DNA from 2 places in the Microbispora sp. KK1-11 genome. Region 2 is predicted to be linked to the other one. Evidence: predicted binding sites of a transcription regulator. Region 2 holds the regulator's gene; the other holds the start of a gene.

Region 1 (10,409 bases), on a different contig from region 2:
CGGCGTGGTGATCCGGTCGCGGCCCAGCACGAGCGTCTGCAGCGCCCGCGACATGCGCCCGTTCCCGTCCCGCCACGGATGGATCTTGGCGAGATTGAGGTGCGCCATGGCGGCGCGGACGTAGCTGGGCGCGTCGAGGTCGCCCCCGTTGAGCCACTCGACCAGTTCCGCCAGCAGACCGGGGACCTGCTCGTGGTCCGGGCCCTCGTAGACCACCTCACCGGTGGCGGAGTTGCGCACGTAGATCCCGCCGGGCCGCACCGTGCCCGGCGTCTGGTCCTGGTGATGGCCGATCATCATGAAGTTGAGCCCGTGGAGCAGGCCCACGTCGTAGCGGAAGGCCCACGCCCGCGAGAGAGTACCGATATAGGTGAGCGCCTGCCGGTAACCGGCGATCTCCCGGGCAACGGCCGTCGGCGTCTCCAGAGGGTCCTCGCCGGACATGATCGACTCGATGTCCTCGACGCTGGCGTGGTAGCCCTCGATGGAGTTCGACCCCTGGATCGCCCGCGCCTGCAACTGCCGCCGCAGCAGGCCGTCCCAGCGGTGGGCCTCGGCCAGCCGGTATTTCAGGTCGCGCCGCATCTCCTCGATCTCGGCGAGCACCTTCTCGTCCGCGGCCTCCAGCGCCGGTGTGCCGTACAACATGGGGCCATGACAGCATGGACGAATCATCCGGTCAAGCGACTGGATGATTCGTCCATGTATGTACGCGTCAGGACGCGGGGATGACCGAGCCCTTGAATGTGTCCTCGATGTACTTCTTCACCTCGGGGCCGGTCAGCAGCCCGACCAGGGTCTTCACCCGCGGGTCGCTCTCGTGCCCCTGCGCGACCACGAGGCCGTTGGCGTATGGGTTGCCTTCGGCCTTCTCCAGCACCAGCGCGTCGGAGGACGGGTTGAGGTTCGCCTCCAGCGCGTAGTTGCCGTTGATCACGGCGGCGTCCACGTCGTCGAGCGAGCGCGGGAGCTGGGCGGCCTCCAGCGGACGGAAGGTCAGCTTCTTCGGGTTGCCGGTCACGTCGCGCTCCGTCGCGGCGGTGCCCACGCCGTCCTTGAGCGTGACCACGCCGTTGTCGGCGAGCAGCTTGAGCGCCCGGCCGAGGTTGGTGGCGTCGTTGGGCACCGCGACCGTGCCGCCCTGCGGCAGCGAGGCGAGGTCCTTGACCTTCTTGGAGTACAGGCCGAGCGGCTCCAGGTGCACCGGGGCCACGAAGCTCAGCTTCGTGCCCTTGGATGCGTTGAAGTCGTCCAGGTACGGCTTGTGCTGGAAGTAGTTGGCGTCGAGCTGGCCGTCCTGGAGCTGCAGGTTGGGCTGCACGTAGTCGCTGAACTCCACGATCTCCAGCTTCAGGCCCTTCGCGGCGGCCAGGTTGTCGGCCACGTACTTGAGGATCTGCGCGTGCGGCACCGGGCTCACGCCGACCTTGAGCGGGGCGTCCGCCGCCGCTGTGCCGGAGGCGGTAGCCGTGCCGGAAGACGAGGACCCGCAGGCGGACAACACGAGCGCGACCACGGCGGCGATGACGAGGCCGAGCGTTCTACGCATGGAACAGAACTCCTTCGATGGGTTAACGGTGAGAAAGCCGACGGGCGACGGCGTCGCCCAGGGTCTGTGCGAGCTGCACCACGACGACCAGGACGACCACGGTGACGACCATGAGCGTGGTCTCGAACCGCTGGTATCCGTAGCGGACGGCGAGGTCGCCGAGACCCCCGCCGCCGATCACTCCGGCCATGGCCGAGTAGGAGATGAGCGTGACCACGGTGACGGTCAGCCCGGCGACCAGGCCGGGCAGCGCCTCGGGCAGCAGGACGCGCGCCACGATCGTCGCCCGGCCCGCCCCCATGGCCTCGGCCGCCTGCACGACGTCGCGGCCCACCTCGCGCAGCGCCGTCTCGACCAGCCGGGCGAAGAACGGCACCGCGCCGATCGTCAGCGGGACCACCGCGGCGGCGGACCCGATCGTGGTGCCGGTGAGCACGCGGGTGACCGGGATGACCGCGATCATGAGGACGATGAAGGGCAGCGACCGGCCGACGTTCACGACCAGGCCGAGCACGCGCCGCACGGCGGGCGCGGGGAACAGCCCACCCCGGTCCGTCCCGGCGAGGCAGACGCCGAGCGGCAGCCCGAACAGCACGGTGAACAGCGTGGACCAGCCCACCATCACGGCGGTCTGCCCGGTGGCCTCCCACAACAGGGGGCTCATCTCCGACCAGGTCATGCGTCCTCCTCCACCAGCAGGCCGCGCTCGCGCAGGTCCGCGAGGGCGGCAGCCGTACCGGCTCCGGTGACCCGCAGCCGCAGCCGGCCCGCCGGGACCCCGGCGACCTGTTCGACCGCGCCCGCCGCGACGGCGACGTCCACGTCGTGCGTACGCGCGAGACGCGACAGCAGGGTCTGGTCCGCGGCCAGGGCGACCGTCACGGTGCCGGGCTCGGCGGGCGGCAGCGGGAACAGCTCGGCCGCCAGGCGCGATCCGGGCCTGGCGAGCAGTTCGGGGATGGGACCCGCCTCGGCGATCCGCCCGTCGCTCATGATCGCCGCCGAGTCGCAGACGGCCTTGATGACGTCCATCTCGTGGGTGATGAGCAGGATGGTCAGTCCCAGCTCCCGGTTGAGCCGCCGGAGCAGGGCCAGGATCGACTGGGTCGTGGCGGGGTCGAGCGCGGAGGTGGCCTCGTCCGACAGCAGCACCGACGGCTCGGCGGCGAGCGCCCGCGCGATGCCGACCCGCTGCTTCTGGCCGCCGGACAACTGCGCGGGGTAGGCCCCGGCGCGGTCGGCCAGGCCCACGAGGTCGAGCATCTCCGCGACGCGCCGGGCCCGGGCGGCCCGGCCGACGCCCATGACCTCCAGCGGGAAGGCCACGTTGCCCGCCACCGTGCGCGACGACAGCAGCGCGAAGTGCTGATGGATCATGCCGATGCGCTGGCGGGCGCGGCGCAGGTCGGCCGCGCCGAGGGCGGTCAGCTCGCGCCCGTCGACGGTCACCACGCCCTCGTCGGGACGTTCGAGCAGGTTGACGCAGCGCAGCAGGGTGCTCTTGCCGGCGCCGCTGCGCCCGAGCACGCCGAAGACCTCGCCCTTGCCGACGTGGAGGTCGACGCCGTCGAGCGCGACGACGTCGCCGTAGGCCTTGCGCAGGCCGGAAACCGTGATCACTTGCTGTCCCTCGGAGACGATGGCGGCCGATTCCTGTGCGCGTGCGGCTAGCGCGTGCCGGGTGGGAAGGGCAGATGCGTGATCCGGCGCAGGATCAGATCGGGCGGCGGGGAGAGCGTCATCGGTGAGTGCCTTCGTGGGGAGGGTGCGGACGGACGATGTTCAGGCCGCAGGACACCCTCGCTCGGGCGGGTTCACCAGGTTCGATACGCTCACGACCGGCTGAAACAGGAGTGAGTTAATCCTTATTCCATACCGGTAATGTGTGCTTCGTCACAGGATTCGTCACAGGGAAAGGCCCGCGCCTCCGGGACGACGGAGACGCGGGCCGGGTGGAGTGGGTCAGGCGACCGCCCGCTGCTGGGCGACCGTCGCCGGGGTGAGGGCCAGGCCGAGGACCTCGCGCACGTCGCTCACCGCGTGGACGGTGAGGTCGGCCAGCACCTCGGCCGGGACGTCGTCCAGGTCGGGCTCGTTGCGCGCCGGGATGAGCACGGTGGTGATCCCCGCCCGGTGGGCGGCGAGCAGCTTCTGCTTGACCCCTCCGATCGGCAGCACCCGCCCGGTGAGGGACACCTCGCCGGTCATCGCCACGTCGGCGCGGACCGGCCGGCCCGACAGCAGCGAGGCCAGGGCGGTGGTCATCGTGACACCGGCCGACGGGCCGTCCTTCGGCACCGCGCCCGCGGGCACGTGGATGTGCACCGACCTGTCCTTGAGCGACCCGACCGGCAGCTCCAGCTCTGCGCCCCGGGACCGCAGGAAGGACAGCGCGATCTGCGCCGACTCCTTCATCACGTCGCCCAGCTGACCGGTCAGGGTCACACCGGTCGCCCCGGTCTCCGGGTCGGCCAGCGACGCCTCGACGTAGAGGACGTCGCCGCCCGCGCCGGTCACCGCGAGGCCGGTGGCCACGCCCGGCACCGCCGTACGCTGCCGGGCCTCCGGCAGGGACGACTCGGGCACGTGGCGCGGCCGGCCCAGGTAGGAGACCAGGTCGCCGCCGGTGACCGTCACCGGGAGCGCGGCCTCGCCGAGGGCGACCTTCGCCGTCACCTTGCGCAGGATCCGGGCGATCGAGCGCTCGAGCGAGCGGACGCCGGCCTCGCGGGTGTACTCGCCGGCCAGGCGGCGTAGCGCCGCCTCCTCCACCGTCACGTCGTCGGCGGTGAGGCCCGCCTTCTCCAGGTTGCGCGGGAGCAGGTGGTCGCGGGCGATGGCGACCTTCTCGTCCTCGGTGTAGCCGTCGAGCGTGACGATCTCCATGCGGTCGAGCAGCGGCCCGGGCACCTGCTCCAGCACGTTGGCCGTCGCGAGGAACAGCACGTCGCTGAGGTCGAGCTCGACCTCCAGGTAGTGGTCGCGGAAGGTGTGGTTCTGCGCCGGGTCGAGCACCTCCAGCAGCGCGGCCGTCGGGTCGCCCCGGTAGTCGGCGCCGACCTTGTCGATCTCGTCGAGCAGCACGACCGGGTTCATCGAGCCCGCCTCGCGGATGGCGCGGACGATGCGGCCGGGCAGGGCCCCCACGTACGTGCGCCGGTGGCCGCGGATCTCCGCCTCGTCGCGGACGCCGCCCAGGGCGACCCGGACGAACTTCCTGCCCATGGCGCGGGCGACCGACTCGCCGAGGGAGGTCTTGCCGACTCCGGGAGGACCGGCCAGCGCGAGCACGGCGCCGCTGCGGCGCCCACCGACCACGCCGAGGCCCTGGTCGGCCCTGCGCTTGCGCACGGCGAGGTATTCCACGATGCGGTCCTTCACGTCGTCCAGACCCGTGTGGTCGGCGTCGAGCACCGCGCGGGCCCCGGCGATGTCGTACTCGTCGGTCGTGTGGACGTTCCACGGAATGTCGAGCACGGTGTCGAGCCAGGTGCGGATCCAGCCGCTCTCGGGCGACTGGTCGGAGGCCCGCTCCAGCTTGTCGACCTCCTTGAGCGCGGCCTCCCTGACCTTCTCCCGCAGGTCGGCGGCCTCGATGCGGGCGCGATAGTCCTCCTCCTCGTCGGAGGGGTCCCCGTTGAGCTCGGCGAGCTCCTTGCGCACGGCCGCGAGCTGCTGGCGGAGCAGGAACTCGCGCTGCTGCTTCTCCATGCCCTCCTGGACGTCCTTGCGGATGGTCTCCGCGACGTCCAGCTCGGCGAGGTGGTCGCGGGCCCAGCCGACCAGCTTGTCCAGCCGCTCGGCCGGGTCGGAGGTCTCCAGCAGCAGCAGCTTCTGCGGCGTCTGCAGCCAGGGGGCGTACCCCGCGCTGTCGGCGAGGACGGCGGGATCCGTGATCTGGTTGACCGCGTCGACCACCTGCCAGGCGCCCCGCTTCTGCAGGATCGTGGTGGTGAGGGCCTTGTACTCCTTGGCGAGCTCATCGGCCCTCGGCCCGGCCGTGACCGGCTCCAGCACGGTCGCCTCGACCCACAGCGCCGCGCCGGGGCCGGTGGTGCCGGTGCCGACGCGCATGCGGTCGACGCCGCGGACCACGGCCGCGGGCTCCCCGCCCGGCAGGCGGCCGACCTGTTCCACGACGGCGCTCACCCCCACCGGGCCGTAGCGGCCGTCTATGCGGGGCACCAGCAGGACCGTGCTCTCGCCACTGGCGCGGGCGGCGTCGATGGCGGCGCGGACCTCGGAGGCCGACAGATCGAGGGGCACGACCATGCCGGGCAGGACGACCTCGTCGTCGAGCGGGAGGACGGGAAGGATCTGGGACATCAGCACTCCACTAGGTTGAGTTATGTCGGCTCAACTAACAGGAGTCCGATCCTGTTCCCTGTTCTGCGTCAGTTCGCTGTGAGCGATCGTAATTGTGTAATCCGCCTTGCCGTGAAGACGCACCCACTCCCCCGGGTAACGCATGATGGCGTCCATGACATCCGGAAATATCCGGCTTCGCTCGGCGCCAGGCCGGTGGGTGCTGCTCACCACGGTCCTCGGGTCGGGCATGGCCACGCTCGACGGCACCGTGGTCAACGTGGCCCTCCCCGCCCTCGGGCGCGACCTCCACGCCGGGATGTCCGGCCTCCAGTGGACCGTGAACGCGTACACGCTCACCATGGCCGCGCTGATCCTGCTGGGCGGGTCGCTGGGCGACCGGCTCGGCAGGCGGAAGGTCTTCGTCGCCGGGGTGGTCTGGTTCGCCCTGGCCTCCGCCCTCTGCGGGGCCGCGCCGAACACACCCGTTCTCGTGCTCGCCCGTGCGCTCCAGGGCATCGGCGGGGCCCTGCTGATCCCCGGGTCCCTGGCGATCATCCAGGCGAGCTACGTGCCCGACGACCGGCCGCGCGCCGTCGGCGCCTGGTCGGGGCTGGGCGGCGTGGCCGCCGCCCTCGGGCCGCTGCTCGGCGGCTGGCTCGTCGAGACGGCCGGCTGGCGGTGGGTCTTCCTGCTCAACCTTCCGCTCGCGGCCGTCGTGGTCGGCGTCGCCGCCCGGCACGTGCCCGAGACCCGGGACGCCGGGCCGCACGGCCGCTTCGACGTGCTCGGGACCGTCCTCGCCGCACCCGCGCTGGCCGGGCTGACGTACGGCCTGATCCTCGCGGGCGACGGGCTGGTGCCGCTGACCGCCGGGCTCGTCCTGGCCGTGTGCTTCGTGGTGGTGGAGATCCGGCGCTCCCCCCGGTCCCTCGTCCCCGTGGGCGTGTTCGCCTCGAGGGAGTTCACCGCGGTCAACGTCGTCACCCTGGTCATGTACGCGGCGATGGGCCTGGTGTTCTTCCTGCTGGTCGTCCAGCTCCAGGTGTCGGCCGGGTTCTCTCCCGTCGCCGCCGGGTCGGCGATGCTCCCGGTCACGATCCTCATGCTGCTGCTGTCGCCCCGGGCCGGCGAACTGGCGAGGCGGGTGGGCCCACGCCTCCCCATGACAGGAGGGATTCTCCTGTGCGCGGCCGGACTGCTGCTGATGAGCCGCATCGCCCCGAACTCGTCCTATCTCATCGACGTGCTGCCCTCGGCGGTCGTGTTCGGGCTCGGCCTGTCCGCCGCCGTCGCCCCGCTCACCGCGACCGTGCTCTCCACGGCGGAGGAACGGTACGCGGGTGTCGCGAGCGGGATCAACAACGCCCTGGCCAGGACGGGCGGCCTCCTGGCCGTCGCCGCCGTCCCGCCGTTGGTGGGGCTGGCGGGGGACGCCTACGACTCGCCGTCGGCGTTCACCCGGGGGTTCCACACGTCGATGCTGGTCGGCGCGGCCATGATGGCGGTCGCGGCGGTCGTCACGTTCCTCACGATCAGGACGAACGTCCTCGCGGCCGCGCCCGAACCGCCCGCCCCCGGCTGCCCGGTCGACGCACCGCCCCTCGGCCCGCGTCCTCCGGCGAGTTCGGGCACCTGACGCGGGAGGTTCACCTGGGCGTGAGCCGCGCGTCCCGGGTGAAGGAGGCCGGATGCGTGGTCCGGTCCCCGGAGAAGGAACCGGAGCCCCGTCCCCGATCGTCACTACCCCTGCACGATCGCACTCATCGAAGGACCCACCATGCGCAGCGCACTCTTCGGGAACCTGAACGGCCGGCAGGTCCCCGCCAACTTCGTCCTGCAGAACTCCAAGATGCTCCGCGTCCAGCTACCGCACGAGGTGATCGCCAGGCAGGGCTCGATGGTCGCCTTCCAGGGCCAGATGGACTTCGACTACGAGGGCTCCGGCGGAGTCGGCAGGCTGCTCAAGAAGATGGTGACCGGCGAGGGCGCGCCGCTGATGCGCGTCAGAGGGCAGGGCCTGCTGTTCCTGGCCGACGACGCCCACGACATCCACCTGTTCTACCTGGAGAACGAGGCCCTCACCGTCAACGGCCGCAACCTGCTGGCCTTCGATCCCCAGCTCACGTGGGACATCCAGCGTGTACAGGGCGCGGGGATCGCCGCGGGCGGCCTGTTCAACATGACGATCAAGGGCACCGGCTGGGTCGCGGTGACCGCGCACGGCACGCCGGTGCTCCTCGACACCTCCCAGATGCCGACGTTCGCCGACGGCCAGTCCGCGGTCTGCTGGAGCGCCCACCTGCAGGTGGGCGTCAACCGGACGATGAAGGTCGGTGCGCTGATCGGCCGTGGCAGCGGCGAGGCCATGCAGCTCGCCTTCCGGGGCCAGGGGTTCGTCCTCGTCCAGGCCAGCGAGGGCCCGCCGGTGGTGCAGGCCCAGTAGAAGATCACTCGCGGAAGGCTGCAGGCCGGCGTCTTGGTCGGTGAGAGGGTCAGGGAGCCGGCGTGGCCAGGTAATCGCCGTGCTCCAGGTCTTCGAGCAGTGTCGGGTTGGTGGGCGACCAGCCGAGCAGCTCCTGCGTGTAGGAGCTGGAGACGGGCCCGTCGAAGCCGTAGGCGGTGGCCATGAACGGGCTCACGAAGTGCGTGGCAGCCTCGTCGGGGGTCAGCGAGACCGTGGGCAGATCCAGGCCCCGGGCGATCGTCTCCGCGATGCTCTTCAGGGTCACGCCGCTTTCGGCTACTCCGTGCAGCACGCCGCCTGCGGGCGCCTTCTCCACTGCCAGGCGGAACAGGACCGCCGCGTCGAGCCGGTGCACCGCGGGCCAGCGGTTGGTGCCGTCTCCGACGTACGCCGAGACGCCGGTCTTTCGCGCGGTGGCGATGAGCATGGGGATGAAGCCGTGGTCTCCGGGACCGTGGACGGTGGGAGCGAGGCGGACCACGCTCGCGCGTACTCCCCGGGCGGCGAAGCCCAGACAAGCTCGCTCCCCCGCGATGCGGAAGGCGGCGATCCCGGTCGCGTCGGGCTCGTCCTTCTCGGTGGCCTCCCGGCCGGCGGGCATGACCAGGGTGCCCGAGGTGACGACGAACGGCTTGCCCGAGTGTTCCAACGGCCGGCCGAGCGTCTCGATCGCGGTCCGGTCGCGCCTCATCATGTCGTCGAGGTCGGAGAAGTCGCCGCCGTAGGCCATGTGCAGGACTCCATCGGCGGCTTCGGCGCCCCTGCGCAGACTGTCGAGGTCGTCCAGGGAGCCGCGGTGTGGTCTGGCCCCCAGTGACTCCAGCCGGGCGGCGGCGGCATCCGAGCGCGCGAGACCGGTGACGGTGTGGCCGGCCGTGATGAGCTCCGCGACGACCGCGGGGCCGGTCTGGCCAGAACCACCGGTGACAAAGACATGCATGAAACACTCTCCCGCTTGACGCCAGTGACTGACACTACGTAGTGCCAGTCGCTGACTGTAGGTAGCGCCAGTTACTGGCGTCAAGTAGCGCCAGTAACTGGCATATGCGGTATCCTCGACGCGTGCCAAGGAGCGGAGCAGAAGCGCGCCGCCGCCTTCAGCAGGCGGCCCTGGAGCTGTACCGGGAACGCGGGTTCGACCAGACCACCACGGCCGAGATCGCCGCCCGGGCCGGCGTCAACGAACGCACGTTCTTCCGGCACTTCCCGGACAAACGCGAGGTGCTCTTCGACGGCGAATCCGACCTGCGCGCCGCGTTGACGCGGGCGGTAGCCGAAGCGCCCGAGGGTCTCCAGCCGCTCGAAATGCTGCTCTGCGCCTTCCGGAAGGCCGAACGGATCCTTGAGGACAATCGCCCGTTCGCCGAACCACGACTACAAGTCATCGCGGTGACACCGGCACTCCGTGAACGCGACCTGGCCAAGGCCGCGTCGCTCACCGAAGCCGTAGCGGAGGCGCTGCGGCAGCGCGGTGTCGCCGACCGGCTGGCCGGCCTGGCCGCTCAGACCGGGTGGGCCGCCTTTCACCAAGCGGTCCAAGCCTGGATCGACGACCCCGCACAGAGCTTGGACGCGCATCTCCTCCAAGCCTTCGACGACCTGCGCGCCCTCTCCGTGACCACCCCACCAGCACAGGCATGGCCTGAAGACTGATACCCCTGCCGAGGGAAGTCGCGGTTCCCCGCCGGCCGAAGATCGCCCCGGGCGGTGTCAGCCGAGGAGGACGGCGCCTCGTCCTGTGGCCGCCTCAGCGTGGGGCGATGCCGTCCAGGGTGATGTCGATGAACCGCCGCCAGTCGCCGACATCGCCCCGGCTGATCATCGCCAGTGCGCCGACCAGCATGTAGAGATCGTCCACCGTGATGTCGGCGCGGACGGTGCCGTCGGCGTGTCCGCGCCTGATCAGCGTGTCCCCTATGGCCAGCAACTCGGTCGCCAGAGGTCCACGCGGAGCGGTGGAACCGAACGTCGCCTCGATCGCCCCGGAAAGTCCGCGGCCCTTCTGATGGATCTGGGCCACATGGGTCAGGAAGCAGGTCAGCGCCGCCCGGGTGTCGGGGTTGGGCAGGCACTCGCTCTCGGCGAAGG
Region 2 (10,409 bases):
GCATGGACTACATGGAGAGCGGCCTGCGGGACACGCTCGCCGCGATCAGGTCCTCGAAGTTCCCCGTCATCGGCATCGGCGCGAACGAGACCGAGGCATACCGGCCCTACCGCCGGACGGTCAACGGCAACCGGGTGTCGATCATCGGCGCGACCCAGGTGCTCGACGAGCAGTTCATCCAGGCGTGGACCGCCTCCGGCGACAAGGGCGGGCTCGCCTCGGCCAAGAACGAGCCCCGCCTCCTGCGTGCCGTACGGCAGGCCCGCAAGAACTCCGACACCGTCATCGTGTTCCTGCACTGGGGCACCGAGCTGGTCAAGTGCCCGACGCCGGTGCAGCGGAGCCTGGCGGACAAGCTCGTGGCCGCGGGGGCCGACGTGATCGTGGGCAGCCACGCGCACATCCTGCTGGGCGGAGGTTACTCCGGGCAGTCGTACGTGCAGTACGGCCTGGGCAACTTCGCCTTCTACAACTGGGGTCCGGACACCGGGACGACCGGCGTGCTCACCCTCACGATCAACGGCAGGAAGGTGCTCAAGGACCAGTGGACCCCCGCCCGGATCAACGGGGGCGTGCCGATTCCCGTGACGGGCGGCGCCAGGCAGCAGGCGCTCGGCGCCTACCGTGCGCTGCGCGGCTGCACCGGCCTGTCGGCCGCACCCGCCGACTCCTGACGGCGGTGCGACGGGATTCTTGCCGCAAATCAGACGACTGGTCGATAAGCGCTGACCCAGGCGCGTGAAACATGCAAGATGGGTGAGTGTCCAGCCGGTACGTGAGGGAAGCAGGCGGCCCCGCTTTCGCCGTCGAGCGTTGTGCTGCCGTCGAGACCTGTGCCACCGCCGAGAAATGGGGCCGTGGGGGTGGTGAGGGAATGTCGCCGCGCTCGTCGCATCCCGGTGAGCCGCTGCGCCGGCGTCCTTCGCAGCGTCGCAGCGCCCGCAGAGTGGAGCGGATGCTCGACGCCTGCGCCGAGTTGCTCGACGAGGGCGGGTACGACGCGCTGACGACCACCCGGGTGGCCGAGCGGGCCGGGGTGGCGATCGGCTCGGTCTACCAGTTCTTCCCGGACAAGCGGGCGCTCAGCCAGGCCCTGACGCGGCGCAACGTCGAGTTGTTCGTCGCGCGGGTCGGGGGTCGCTTCATGGTCGAGGACTACGCCGGCTGGTGGGACGCCGTCGACGCCATCATCGACGAGTACGTCGAGATGCACCGCAGTGTGCCCGGGTTCCGCTCGCTGCACTTCGGCGAGGTCTTCGACCTCGACCTCCTCGACTCCGTGGCCGACAACAACACCGTGATCGCCGGACGGCTGCGCGCGTTGCTGCTCGCCGAATTCGGACTGGCGGACAGCGAGGATTTGGACCGTGCCATTCTCGTCGCCGTCGAGGCGGGGGACGCGGTGCTGAAGCTCGCCTTCCGGCACGACCCGAACGGCGACCCCGGAATCGTGGCCGAGGCCAAACAGCTCGTCCGCGGATATCTGTCCCGCCAGCTCGCCTCCGCCGTCTCGCGACGCGCGTGACGGTCCGCGTCCTCGTGGTGCGGGCGGCTCACTCGCGGGGGCGGCGGGGATCGTCCGGCGCCTGCGGGCCGGGTACGGCCCGGGGGACGCCGATCGAGGGCCACAGATTCGGTGCGGTGCCCTGGATGTAGGCGGTGTTCTGCCAGGACCTGGTGCGGGTGCGCGGCGGTATCGTCAGCTCCCGCGTGTCGTCCTCGTCCGTCAGGCTCGGCTGTCTCTTCCCGCTCGCGCCGGCGTGGCATCTCAGGGTCGCCGCAGGCTCGACCCTCAGCTCCATCATCTGCAGCTTGGCCTGCAGCCGGGCCAGTTCGGCGCGGGCCTGGTCGAGCGCCTCGTACTGGGCCGTGACGAAGCCGGCGAAACCCGGAACCACGGCGGCGAGCACCGTTGTGGAGGCGAGAGTCAGTATCACCCGCTTGGACATGCTGTAACGCTCCTCGCCGAGCTCCGATTGGCACAGGCATGGTGCGATATGCCCGACTATCTGCCGAGAAAAGCGCATGGTAGCCAAACGTGTACTAACTGTTGCTTCGGCAATGCCTGGTGTTGTCCTGCGAAAACAGGCCGGGATCGGTAGCCTCGGCTCTGTGGCACATGTGACAAATGAGCAGGTGGACCGACTGCTCGAACAGGCCCTGCTGCTCGATGACCACGGTGCCCTCGCCCGCCGCCTCGACGCGCTGGCCCAGGGGTACGAGTCGGGAGAGATGTCCAGGGCGGCGATCCTCATGCTCGCCGCGGAGGAGTGGCGCCAGGCCGGTCAGCCCGCGGCCGCCCTCGACCGTTACCAGAGCGCTCTGGAGGACGGCGGCGAGGTGCCGGTGGACCCGCGTGCGGGCATCGCCGACACGCTGTTCGAACTCGACCGGCCCGAGGAGGCCAGGGCGCTGATCGCCGCGGTGAGGTCAGGGGACTGGAACCCGGCCACCGCGCTGACCGTCGCCGAGACGCTCGTGGCGTACGGCGACCTCGACGCGGCGCACGAGTGGGCCACCGACGGCATCCGCGCCTGCGGCGCGACGGGGTCGGGCATCCGCGACTCGCTGCTGCGCACTCGCTACCGCATCCGGGTCGATCTCGGCCTGCCGGAGGACGACCTCGACGCCCTCCTCGACGTTTCCCGCTGAGCCCTCTCGGCACCCCGGATACGGCTGCGGGCCTCCACCCGGTCAGGTGGTGTGAGGGCATGGAAAAGGGGCCGTGGATCACGGCCCCTTGGTCACGTTGTCTTCGGTTTCGCCGTCTTCGCCGTCTTCGGTATTTCGGCGGACGAGGCCGGATGGGAGCCGCGGGGGAGCCGGGGCGACGCCGATCACCCCGGCCGGCCGGTGCTCGCCTCTCTCCCCGCCCGGCGAACTCGCTCCTCGTGCGGCCCGGTCGCCGAACCCGGGCCGTCGGCCGCGAGGCCGCCGTTCTCGCGCGTCGTACGGCGGATTGAGGGTTACGGCAGGAGTTTCTTGCCGGTCGCGGTGGCGAAATCGGTCACCGCGCGCGTGCCCGTCGCCTTGGTGAGAGCGGCCGGGGCGGTGATGTCACCGTTCTGCTGACGCGAGGCCGCCTTGGGGTACTCGCGCAGCCGCGGCACGTGCCGGCCGTCCGCCGCGTCGGGCTGCACGCCCGCGGCGGCGCTCCGCCCGCGCGCGTCGTCGTTCCGATGACGCTTGTCCTTGGCCTCCTTCTTGCGCTCACCCTCCGGCAGGGAGGCGTTGCGCGTGCCGGTCACGGGCCGGCCGGCCTGACCGGCCCGCGGGGCCGGCTGGTTGGCGCTCTGGTCGGCGGCCTGGTTGGCGGCCTGGGCAGGCGCCATGGCCCCGGGCTGCTTGCGGGGGTGGTGCGCCTTGCGGTGGCGGCGGTCCTTCACCGGGAAGGTCTGCGTGCTCTGCTCCTGGCCCGACGCGGCGCTCTGCGAACTGGTGCTGTGCGACTCGCCCTGGGACGCGAGAGCACCCTGTGCGCCCTGGTTCCGCGCCTCCGGCCTCTGCGCTCCCGAGTTCTGCGCTCCCGGCTTCTGTGCCCCCGGCTTCTGCGCTGCCGGCTTCTGCGCTCCCGGCTTCTGCGGTACGGAAGCCTGGGCGGAATCGCCCCGGGAGGCCGAGCCCGCCGGCTCGTCCTGCGGCTTGGGATGCCGGTGGGTCTTCTTCTGATGCCCCTGCGCGAGGGGATGCTCCCGCTCGTGCGCGGCCGGCGCGGTCCGCAGCGCCTGCGGCGCGCAGGTGTTCGCGGTGCTGGGCTTGGCGGGTGCGACGGCGAGGAGGGGCACGGTGCTCCTGGCCGGGAACAGGGTCTTGGCGTCCGCGGCGGGAACGGCGGGCGCGCGGCGCGGTTCGGAGACGGTCGTGGCGCCGGCCACGGCGTTGTGCACCGGAGCGGAGACCGCCTTCGCGGGAGCCGAGAGGGTCGTGGCGTCGGCGGGAAGCGTCTTCGCGTCCGCCGGTGCGGGCAGTGCCGTCGTGCCGCCGGGAACGGCGGGAGCGGCCTTGGCCGCGCCGGGTGCCGCACCGGGCATCGCGCCCGGCAGCGTACGGGGGCCCGGCACGGCCGGCAGCGCCGCGGGCCCCGGGACGGTCCTGGCGACCGTGGACGAACCGGTGGGAAGCGAGTTGCGCCCCTGCCCGGCGGCCGCTCCGGCCGCGTCGGCGATGCTCAGCACGCCCGCCGCCGGAAGGGTGGTCAGTCCTCCCGTCAGGTCGCGGCCGGCGACGTCATGGCTGGTGACGTCGCGGCCGGTGGCGTCGTGGCTCTGGGCCCGGCAGGCGTCGGCGAGCGCGCCGTCCTTCGCCATCGCCGGGCCCCCGGTCAGCCAGCTCACTCCGGCAGTGACCGCAGCAAGCGCGACGCACCGCCCTCGAATACTTCGTGAAGTCCTGGACATCCACGTCCCCCTGATCGCGTACGGTAGTCCGACGAACGCCGAACGTAGCAGCGAGGGGAAAGGGCGGGGCGCGCTTGCCTCAATGGTGGGGAAGACCTTACCGAGCGGGCCGGATCGTCAGCGTGTCACCTGCTGCGTCAAAGTCGACGATTACCTCGTCGCCGTCCCTGATGGTCCCCGACAGCAGCTCCTTGGCGAGCTTGTCGCCGATGGCCGACTGGATCAGGCGGCGCAGCGGGCGCGCGCCGTACAACGGGTCGTAGCCGGTCAGCGCGAGCCAGTCGCGGGCGGCGGGCGTGACGGTCAGCTTCAGCCGCCGGTCCGACAGGCGCCGCGCGAGCCGGGCGACCTGCAGGTCCACGATCTGCGACAGCTCCTCGGTGCCCAGCGCGTCGAACACGATGATGTCGTCGAGCCGGTTGAGGAACTCGGGCTTGAACGACGCCCGCACCGCGTTCATCACCGCCTCGCGCTTGACCTCGCCCTCCATGGTGGGGTCCACGAGGAACTGCGAGCCGATGTTCGAGGTGAGAATCAGGATCGTGTTGCGGAAGTCGACCGTGCGGCCCTGCCCGTCGGTGAGCCGGCCGTCGTCGAGCACCTGCAGCAGGATGTCGAAGACCTCGGGATGGGCCTTCTCGATCTCGTCGAGCAGCACCACGGTGTACGGCCTGCGCCGCACGGCCTCGGTGAGCTGGCCGCCCTCCTCGTAGCCGACGTAGCCGGGCGGCGCGCCGACCAGACGGGCCACGCTGTGCTTCTCGCCGTACTCGCTCATGTCGATGCGGGTCATGGCCCGCTCGTCGTCGAACAGGAACTCGGCGAGCGCCTTGGCCAGCTCGGTCTTGCCGACGCCGGTCGGGCCGAGGAAGAGGAACGAGCCGGTCGGCCGGTCGGGGTCGGCGATGCCGGCCCGGGCACGCCGTACGGCGTCGGAGACGGCCTGGACGGCCTGGCGCTGGCCGATCAGGCGCTCGCCCAGCTCGTCCTCCATCCGCAGCAGCTTGGCGGTCTCGCCCTCCAGCAGCCGCCCGGCGGGGATGCCGGTCCACGAGGAGATGACCTCGGCGATGTCGTCGGGGCCGACCTCCTCCTTCACCATGGGCTCGGCCTCGGCCTCCGCCGTCTCGGCGGCCTTGGTGGCCTCGGCGAGCTCCTTCTCCAGGCGGGGGACGTCGCCGTACATGAGCCGCGACGCCGCCTCGAAGTCGCCGTCGCGCTGGGCCCGCTCGGCCGCGCCGCGCGCCTCGTCGAGCTGCTTCTTCAGCTCGCCGACCTTGTTGAGGCCGGCCTTCTCCCGCTCCCACCGGCTGACCAGGGCGTTGAGGTCCTCCTGGCGGTTGGCCAGCTCCTCGCGGAGCTTCTCCAGGCGCTGCCGGCTGGCCTCGTCGGTCTCCTTGGCGAGCGCGAGCTCCTCCATCTTCAGGCGGTCCACGCTCCGCTGGAGCTGGTCGATCTCCACCGGCCGCGAGTCGATCTCCATGCGCAGCCGCGACATCGACTCGTCCACCAGGTCGATCGCCTTGTCGGGAAGGAAGCGCGCCGTGATGTAGCGGTCGGAGAGCGTCGCGGCGGCGACCAGGGCGCTGTCGGAGATCTGCACCTGGTGGTGCGCCTCGTATCGGCCCTTGAGCCCGCGCAGGATCGCGATCGTGTCCTCGACGGTGGGCTCGCCGACGTAGACCTGCTGGAACCGCCGCTCCAGGGCCGGGTCCTTCTCGATGCGCTCGCGGTACTCGTCGAGCGTGGTGGCACCGATCATGCGCAGCTCGCCGCGGGCCAGCATGGGCTTGAGCATGTTGCCCGCGTCCATCGCGCCCTCGGCGGCGCCCGCGCCGACCATCGTGTGCAGCTCGTCGATGAACGTCACGATCTGGCCGTTGCTCTCCTTGATCTCGTTGAGCACGGCCTTGAGGCGTTCCTCGAACTCGCCGCGGTATTTCGCGCCCGCGACCATCGCGCCGAGGTCGAGCGCGACCAGGCGCTTGTTGCGCAGGCTCTCGGGCACGTCGCCCGCGACGATCCGCTGGGCGAGGCCCTCGACCACGGCGGTCTTGCCGACGCCGGGCTCGCCGATCAGCACGGGGTTGTTCTTGGTGCGGCGCGACAGCACCTGGACGACCCGGCGGATCTCGCCGTCGCGGCCGATCACCGGGTCGAGCTTGCCGGAACGCGCCCGCTCGGTGAGGTCGACGCCGTACTTCTCCAGCGCCTGGTAGGTGTCCTCGGGCGTCTCGCTGGTCACCCTGGCGTGCCCGCGGACCTTCTCGAACGCCTCGAGCAGCGCGTTGGGGGTGGCGCCCGCGGCCTTCAGCAGGTCGGCGACCTGCCCGCCGTCGGTGGCGAGCCCGACGAGCAGGTGCTCGGTCGAGACGTACTCGTCCTCGAGCTGCTTGGCCCGCTGCGCCGCGGTGTTGAGCACGGTCAGCAGCTGGCGTGAGCTGGACGGCGCGCTCACGGTGGAGCCCTGCGCCTTCGGCAGCCGTTCGAGCAGCTCCTCGGCCTGGGCGCGCAGTTGCCGGGGGTCCGCGCCGACGGCCTGCAGCAGCGACCCGGCGATGCCGCCGTTCTGCGCCAGCAGGGTCGTCAGCAGGTGCGCGGGCGCGACCTCGGGGTTGCCGTCGGCCGCGGCGCGCCGGACGGCCGCGGACAGGGCCTCCTGGCTCTTCTGGGTGAACTTGTAGTCCATATGTGAATGCCTCGTTTCGCCGATCAGGCAGGTGGCAGTTCGTAGCGGACCAGTGCCCGCAACATCGTGAGCTCACCCCTGAGCCGGGTGACCTCCTCGCGCAGGCGCATGTTCTCGGTTTCGAGTTCGAGGATGCGCTTGATGCCGGCGAGGTTGATGCCGTGCTCCTGGGAGAGCCGCTGGACCTCGCGCAGAAGCACGATGTCCCTTGTCGAGTACAGCCGCCCCCGCCCCGCCGTACGGCCGGGGCTGACGAGCCCGAGCCGGTCGTACTGGCGGAGCGTCTGCGGGTGCAGCCCGGACAGCTGGGCGGCTACGGAGATCACATAGACGGGGGTGTCGTCGGAGATGTCGAAAAACCTGGCATCCATCGGCTCACTCGCTTCTGGCCTGCTTGATCAGCTCTTCGCGAAGGTCCTGGCCCTCCGTGGCGTTCCTGAACTCCTCGAGGGCCGCGCGGGCCTTGTCGTCGAGGTTCTGGGGCACCGTGACCTGGACGGTGACCAGCAGGTCGCCCTTCGTGCCGTCCTTGCGGGAGGCCCCCCGGCCGCGCACCCGGAACGTCCGTCCGTTGGGCGTTCCCTCCGGGATGCGCAGGGTCACCGGCATCCCCCGGAGCGTCGGCACCTTGATCTCGGCGCCGAGCGCGGCCTCGGGGAAGGTGACGGGGACCGTGACGGTCAGGTTCTCCCCGCTGCGCCCGAACACGGGGTGCGGCTTGACGTGGACCAGCACGTAGAGGTCGCCGGCCGGGCCGCCGTTCTCACCGGGCGCGCCCTTGCCCTTGATCCTGATGCGCTGGCCGTCGCCGACCCCGGCCGGGATGCGGGCCTGGATCGTACGGGTGCTCTTGCCGCGCCCGCTGCCCTCGCAGACGGGGCAGGGGTCGTCGACCACCAGGCCCCGGCCGCGGCAGTCGCGGCACGGCTCGGAAAAGGCGAAGTTGCCGAGGTTGCGGCTGGCCGCCCCGGTTCCCTCGCAGGTCGGGCAGACCCGTGGGGTGGTGCCCGCCTTCGCCCCCGTGCCGCCGCAGGCGGTGCAGGCGGCAGAACTGGTGAGCCGGAGGGACACGGTGGTGCCGTCCACCGCCTCGCCGAAGGCGAGCGTCACCTCCGACTCGACGTCCTGGCCGCGCCGTGGCCGGGCAGTCGTCGTGCGCGTGCCCGCTCCGCCCCGGTTGAACAACCCCCCGAACAGGTCCCCGATCCGCTCGCTCGACCCCGAGCCGCCGAACAGGTCGCCGAGGTCGAAGTTGAAGCCGCCGCCGGCCCGGGTCCCGCCCGCGCCCGCGTAGCCGCCGAGCCCCGACCCGAAGAGCGTGCGCGCCTCGTCGTACTCCTTGCGCCGCTTGACGTCGGAGAGCACGTCGTAGGCCTCGGAGACCTCCTTGAACTTATCCTCGGTCTCCTTGTTCCCCGGGTTGGCGTCCGGGTGGTACTGGCGGGCGAGCTTGCGGTACGCCTTCTTGATCTCCTCGGCGCTCGCGGTCTTGGGCACACCAAGGACGGCGTAGTAGTCCTTTTCCAAGTAGTCCTTGGTGCTCATCTATTGCTTCCTTCGCACGAAAGGGGAGTGATTCGGTGTTCCCGCGGCTGTCGTCGCGGGTGCCCTCGCGGGTCTCTCCCGATCTTCGCCGATCGGGAGAGACCTCCGCGGTTTCAGTTCTCGTCCGGTCCGCCGGACTCGCCGGAGCCGGCCGCCGTCTCCTCCGCCGTCTCCTCGCTCGGCTCGGCGACGGCCACGCGGGCGACGCGCAGGATCCGCTCGTTGATCCGGTAGCCCGGCTGGAGGATCTCGACGCACGTCGGCTCGGTCACCTCCGCCGAGTAGCTGTGCAGCAGGGCCTCGTGCACGGTCGGGTCGAAGGGCTCGCCCTTCGCGCCGTACGCGGTCAGGCCCAGCTTGCCGACGGCCGCCTCCAGCGACTCGCTCACCTTCGCGAAGCCGCCGGTGAGCTCGCCGTGGTCGCGGGCGCGGCCGATGTCGTCGAGCACCGGCAGCAGCTCCGTGAGCACGCTCGCGACGGCCTGCTCCCTGACGGTGATCCGGTCGCGCTCGACCCGCTTGCGGTAGTTGCTGAACTCCGCCTGGAGCCGCTGCAGATCGGCGGTGCGCTCGGCGAGCAGGTCCGTCGCGGACCCCTCGGCGGGCGCCGCCGCCGTCTCCGTGCCCTGGTCCGCGGGGGCGCCCTCGGGCGCGTCCCCGGCGGACTCACGGGCCTTGCCGGTCTCCGGGTCGATCTTGCGGTTGTCGCGGATCACCGGCTCCTCCTCGGAGCCGTTCTCACGCGGGCTCACTTGCGGCCGCCCTCCCGCTCGTCGTCGACGATCTCAGCCTCGACCACGTCCTCGTCGGCCTTCGCCTGGGCGCCCTCCGCGTCCGCGCCGGGTGCGGCGCCCTCGGCGCCGGGCTGCGACTGGGCGTAGATGGCCGAGCCCATCTTCTGGCTGACCGTGGCGAGCTTCTCGGCCGCGGTGCGGATGACCGGGATGTCGGTCCCCTCCAGCGCCTTCTTCAGCTCGGCGAGCGAGTCGTTGACCTCGGTCTTCACGTCGGCCGGGACCTTCTCGTCGTTCTCGCGGAGGAACTTCTCCGTCTGGTAGGCCAGCGCGTCCGCGTTGTTGCGGACCTCGGCCTCCTCGCGGCGCCGCTTGTCGTCCTCGGCATAGGACTCCGCCTCGCGCATCATGCGCTCGATGTCGTCCTTGCCCAGGGCCGAGCCGCCGGTGATGGTCATCGACTGCTCCTTGCCCGTGCCGAGGTCCTTCGCCGACACGTTCACGATGCCGTTGGCGTCGATGTCGAAGGTGACCTCGATCTGCGGGATGCCGCGCGGGGCAGGGGCGATGCCGGTCAGCTCGAAGGTGGCCAGCTTCTTGTTGTACGCCGCGATCTCGCGCTCGCCCTGGTAGACCTGGATCTGCACCGACGGCTGGTTGTCCTCGGCCGTGGTGAAGACCTCGGAGCGCTTGGTCGGGATCGTCGTGTTGCGCTCGATGATCTTGGTGAAGATCCCGCCCTTGGTCTCGATGCCCAGGCTGAGCGGGGTGACGTCGAGCAGCAGGACGTCCTTGACCTCGCCCTTCAGGACACCGGCCTGGAGCGCGGCGCCGATCGCCACGACCTCGTCCGGGTTCACGCCCTTGTTGGGCTCCTTGCCGCCGGTCAGCTCCTTGACCAGGTCGGACACGGCGGGCATGCGGGTGGAGCCGCCGACCATGACCACGTGGGCGATGTCGGAGACCTTGATCCCCGCGTCCTTGATGACCTGGTGGAAGGGGCCCTTGCAGCGCTCGAGCAGGTCGGCGGTGATCCGCTGGAAC

The links. The regulator HspR, encoded in region 2, represses chaperone genes until heat shock. The targets are predictions, from matches to a motif close to ANTTGAGTCNNNNNGACTCAANT.
Region 1: a site for HspR is predicted at 5,889-5,911, ahead of lon (endopeptidase La). Genes of this name have one in related genera too.

What each region holds. Positions count from the first base shown of each region.
Region 1 covers NZ_VIRJ01000015.1:69,274-79,682, reverse strand. The annotation lists gene FLW16_RS21995 (Fic family protein) at 1-648, opposite strand, end outside; gene FLW16_RS21990 (MetQ/NlpA family ABC transporter substrate-binding protein) at 716-1,549, opposite strand; gene FLW16_RS21985 (methionine ABC transporter permease) at 1,572-2,228, opposite strand; gene FLW16_RS21980 (methionine ABC transporter ATP-binding protein) at 2,225-3,169, opposite strand; gene lon (endopeptidase La) at 3,512-5,875, opposite strand; gene FLW16_RS21970 (MFS transporter) at 6,030-7,493, shown strand; gene FLW16_RS21965 (AIM24 family protein) at 7,635-8,300, shown strand; gene FLW16_RS21960 (SDR family oxidoreductase) at 8,350-9,261, opposite strand; gene FLW16_RS21955 (TetR family transcriptional regulator) at 9,384-9,974, shown strand; gene FLW16_RS21950 (TetR/AcrR family transcriptional regulator) at 10,069-10,409, opposite strand, start outside.
Region 2 covers NZ_VIRJ01000024.1:101,838-112,246, reverse strand. The annotation lists gene FLW16_RS29340 (CapA family protein) at 1-674, shown strand, start outside; gene FLW16_RS29335 (TetR family transcriptional regulator) at 956-1,525, shown strand; gene FLW16_RS29330 (hypothetical protein) at 1,554-1,949, opposite strand; gene FLW16_RS29325 (tetratricopeptide repeat protein) at 2,113-2,652, shown strand; gene FLW16_RS29320 (hypothetical protein) at 2,967-4,334, opposite strand; gene clpB (ATP-dependent chaperone ClpB) at 4,495-7,086, opposite strand; gene FLW16_RS29310 (heat shock protein transcriptional repressor HspR) at 7,110-7,457, opposite strand; gene dnaJ (molecular chaperone DnaJ) at 7,462-8,631, opposite strand; gene grpE (nucleotide exchange factor GrpE) at 8,745-9,383, opposite strand; gene dnaK (molecular chaperone DnaK) at 9,380-10,409, opposite strand, start outside.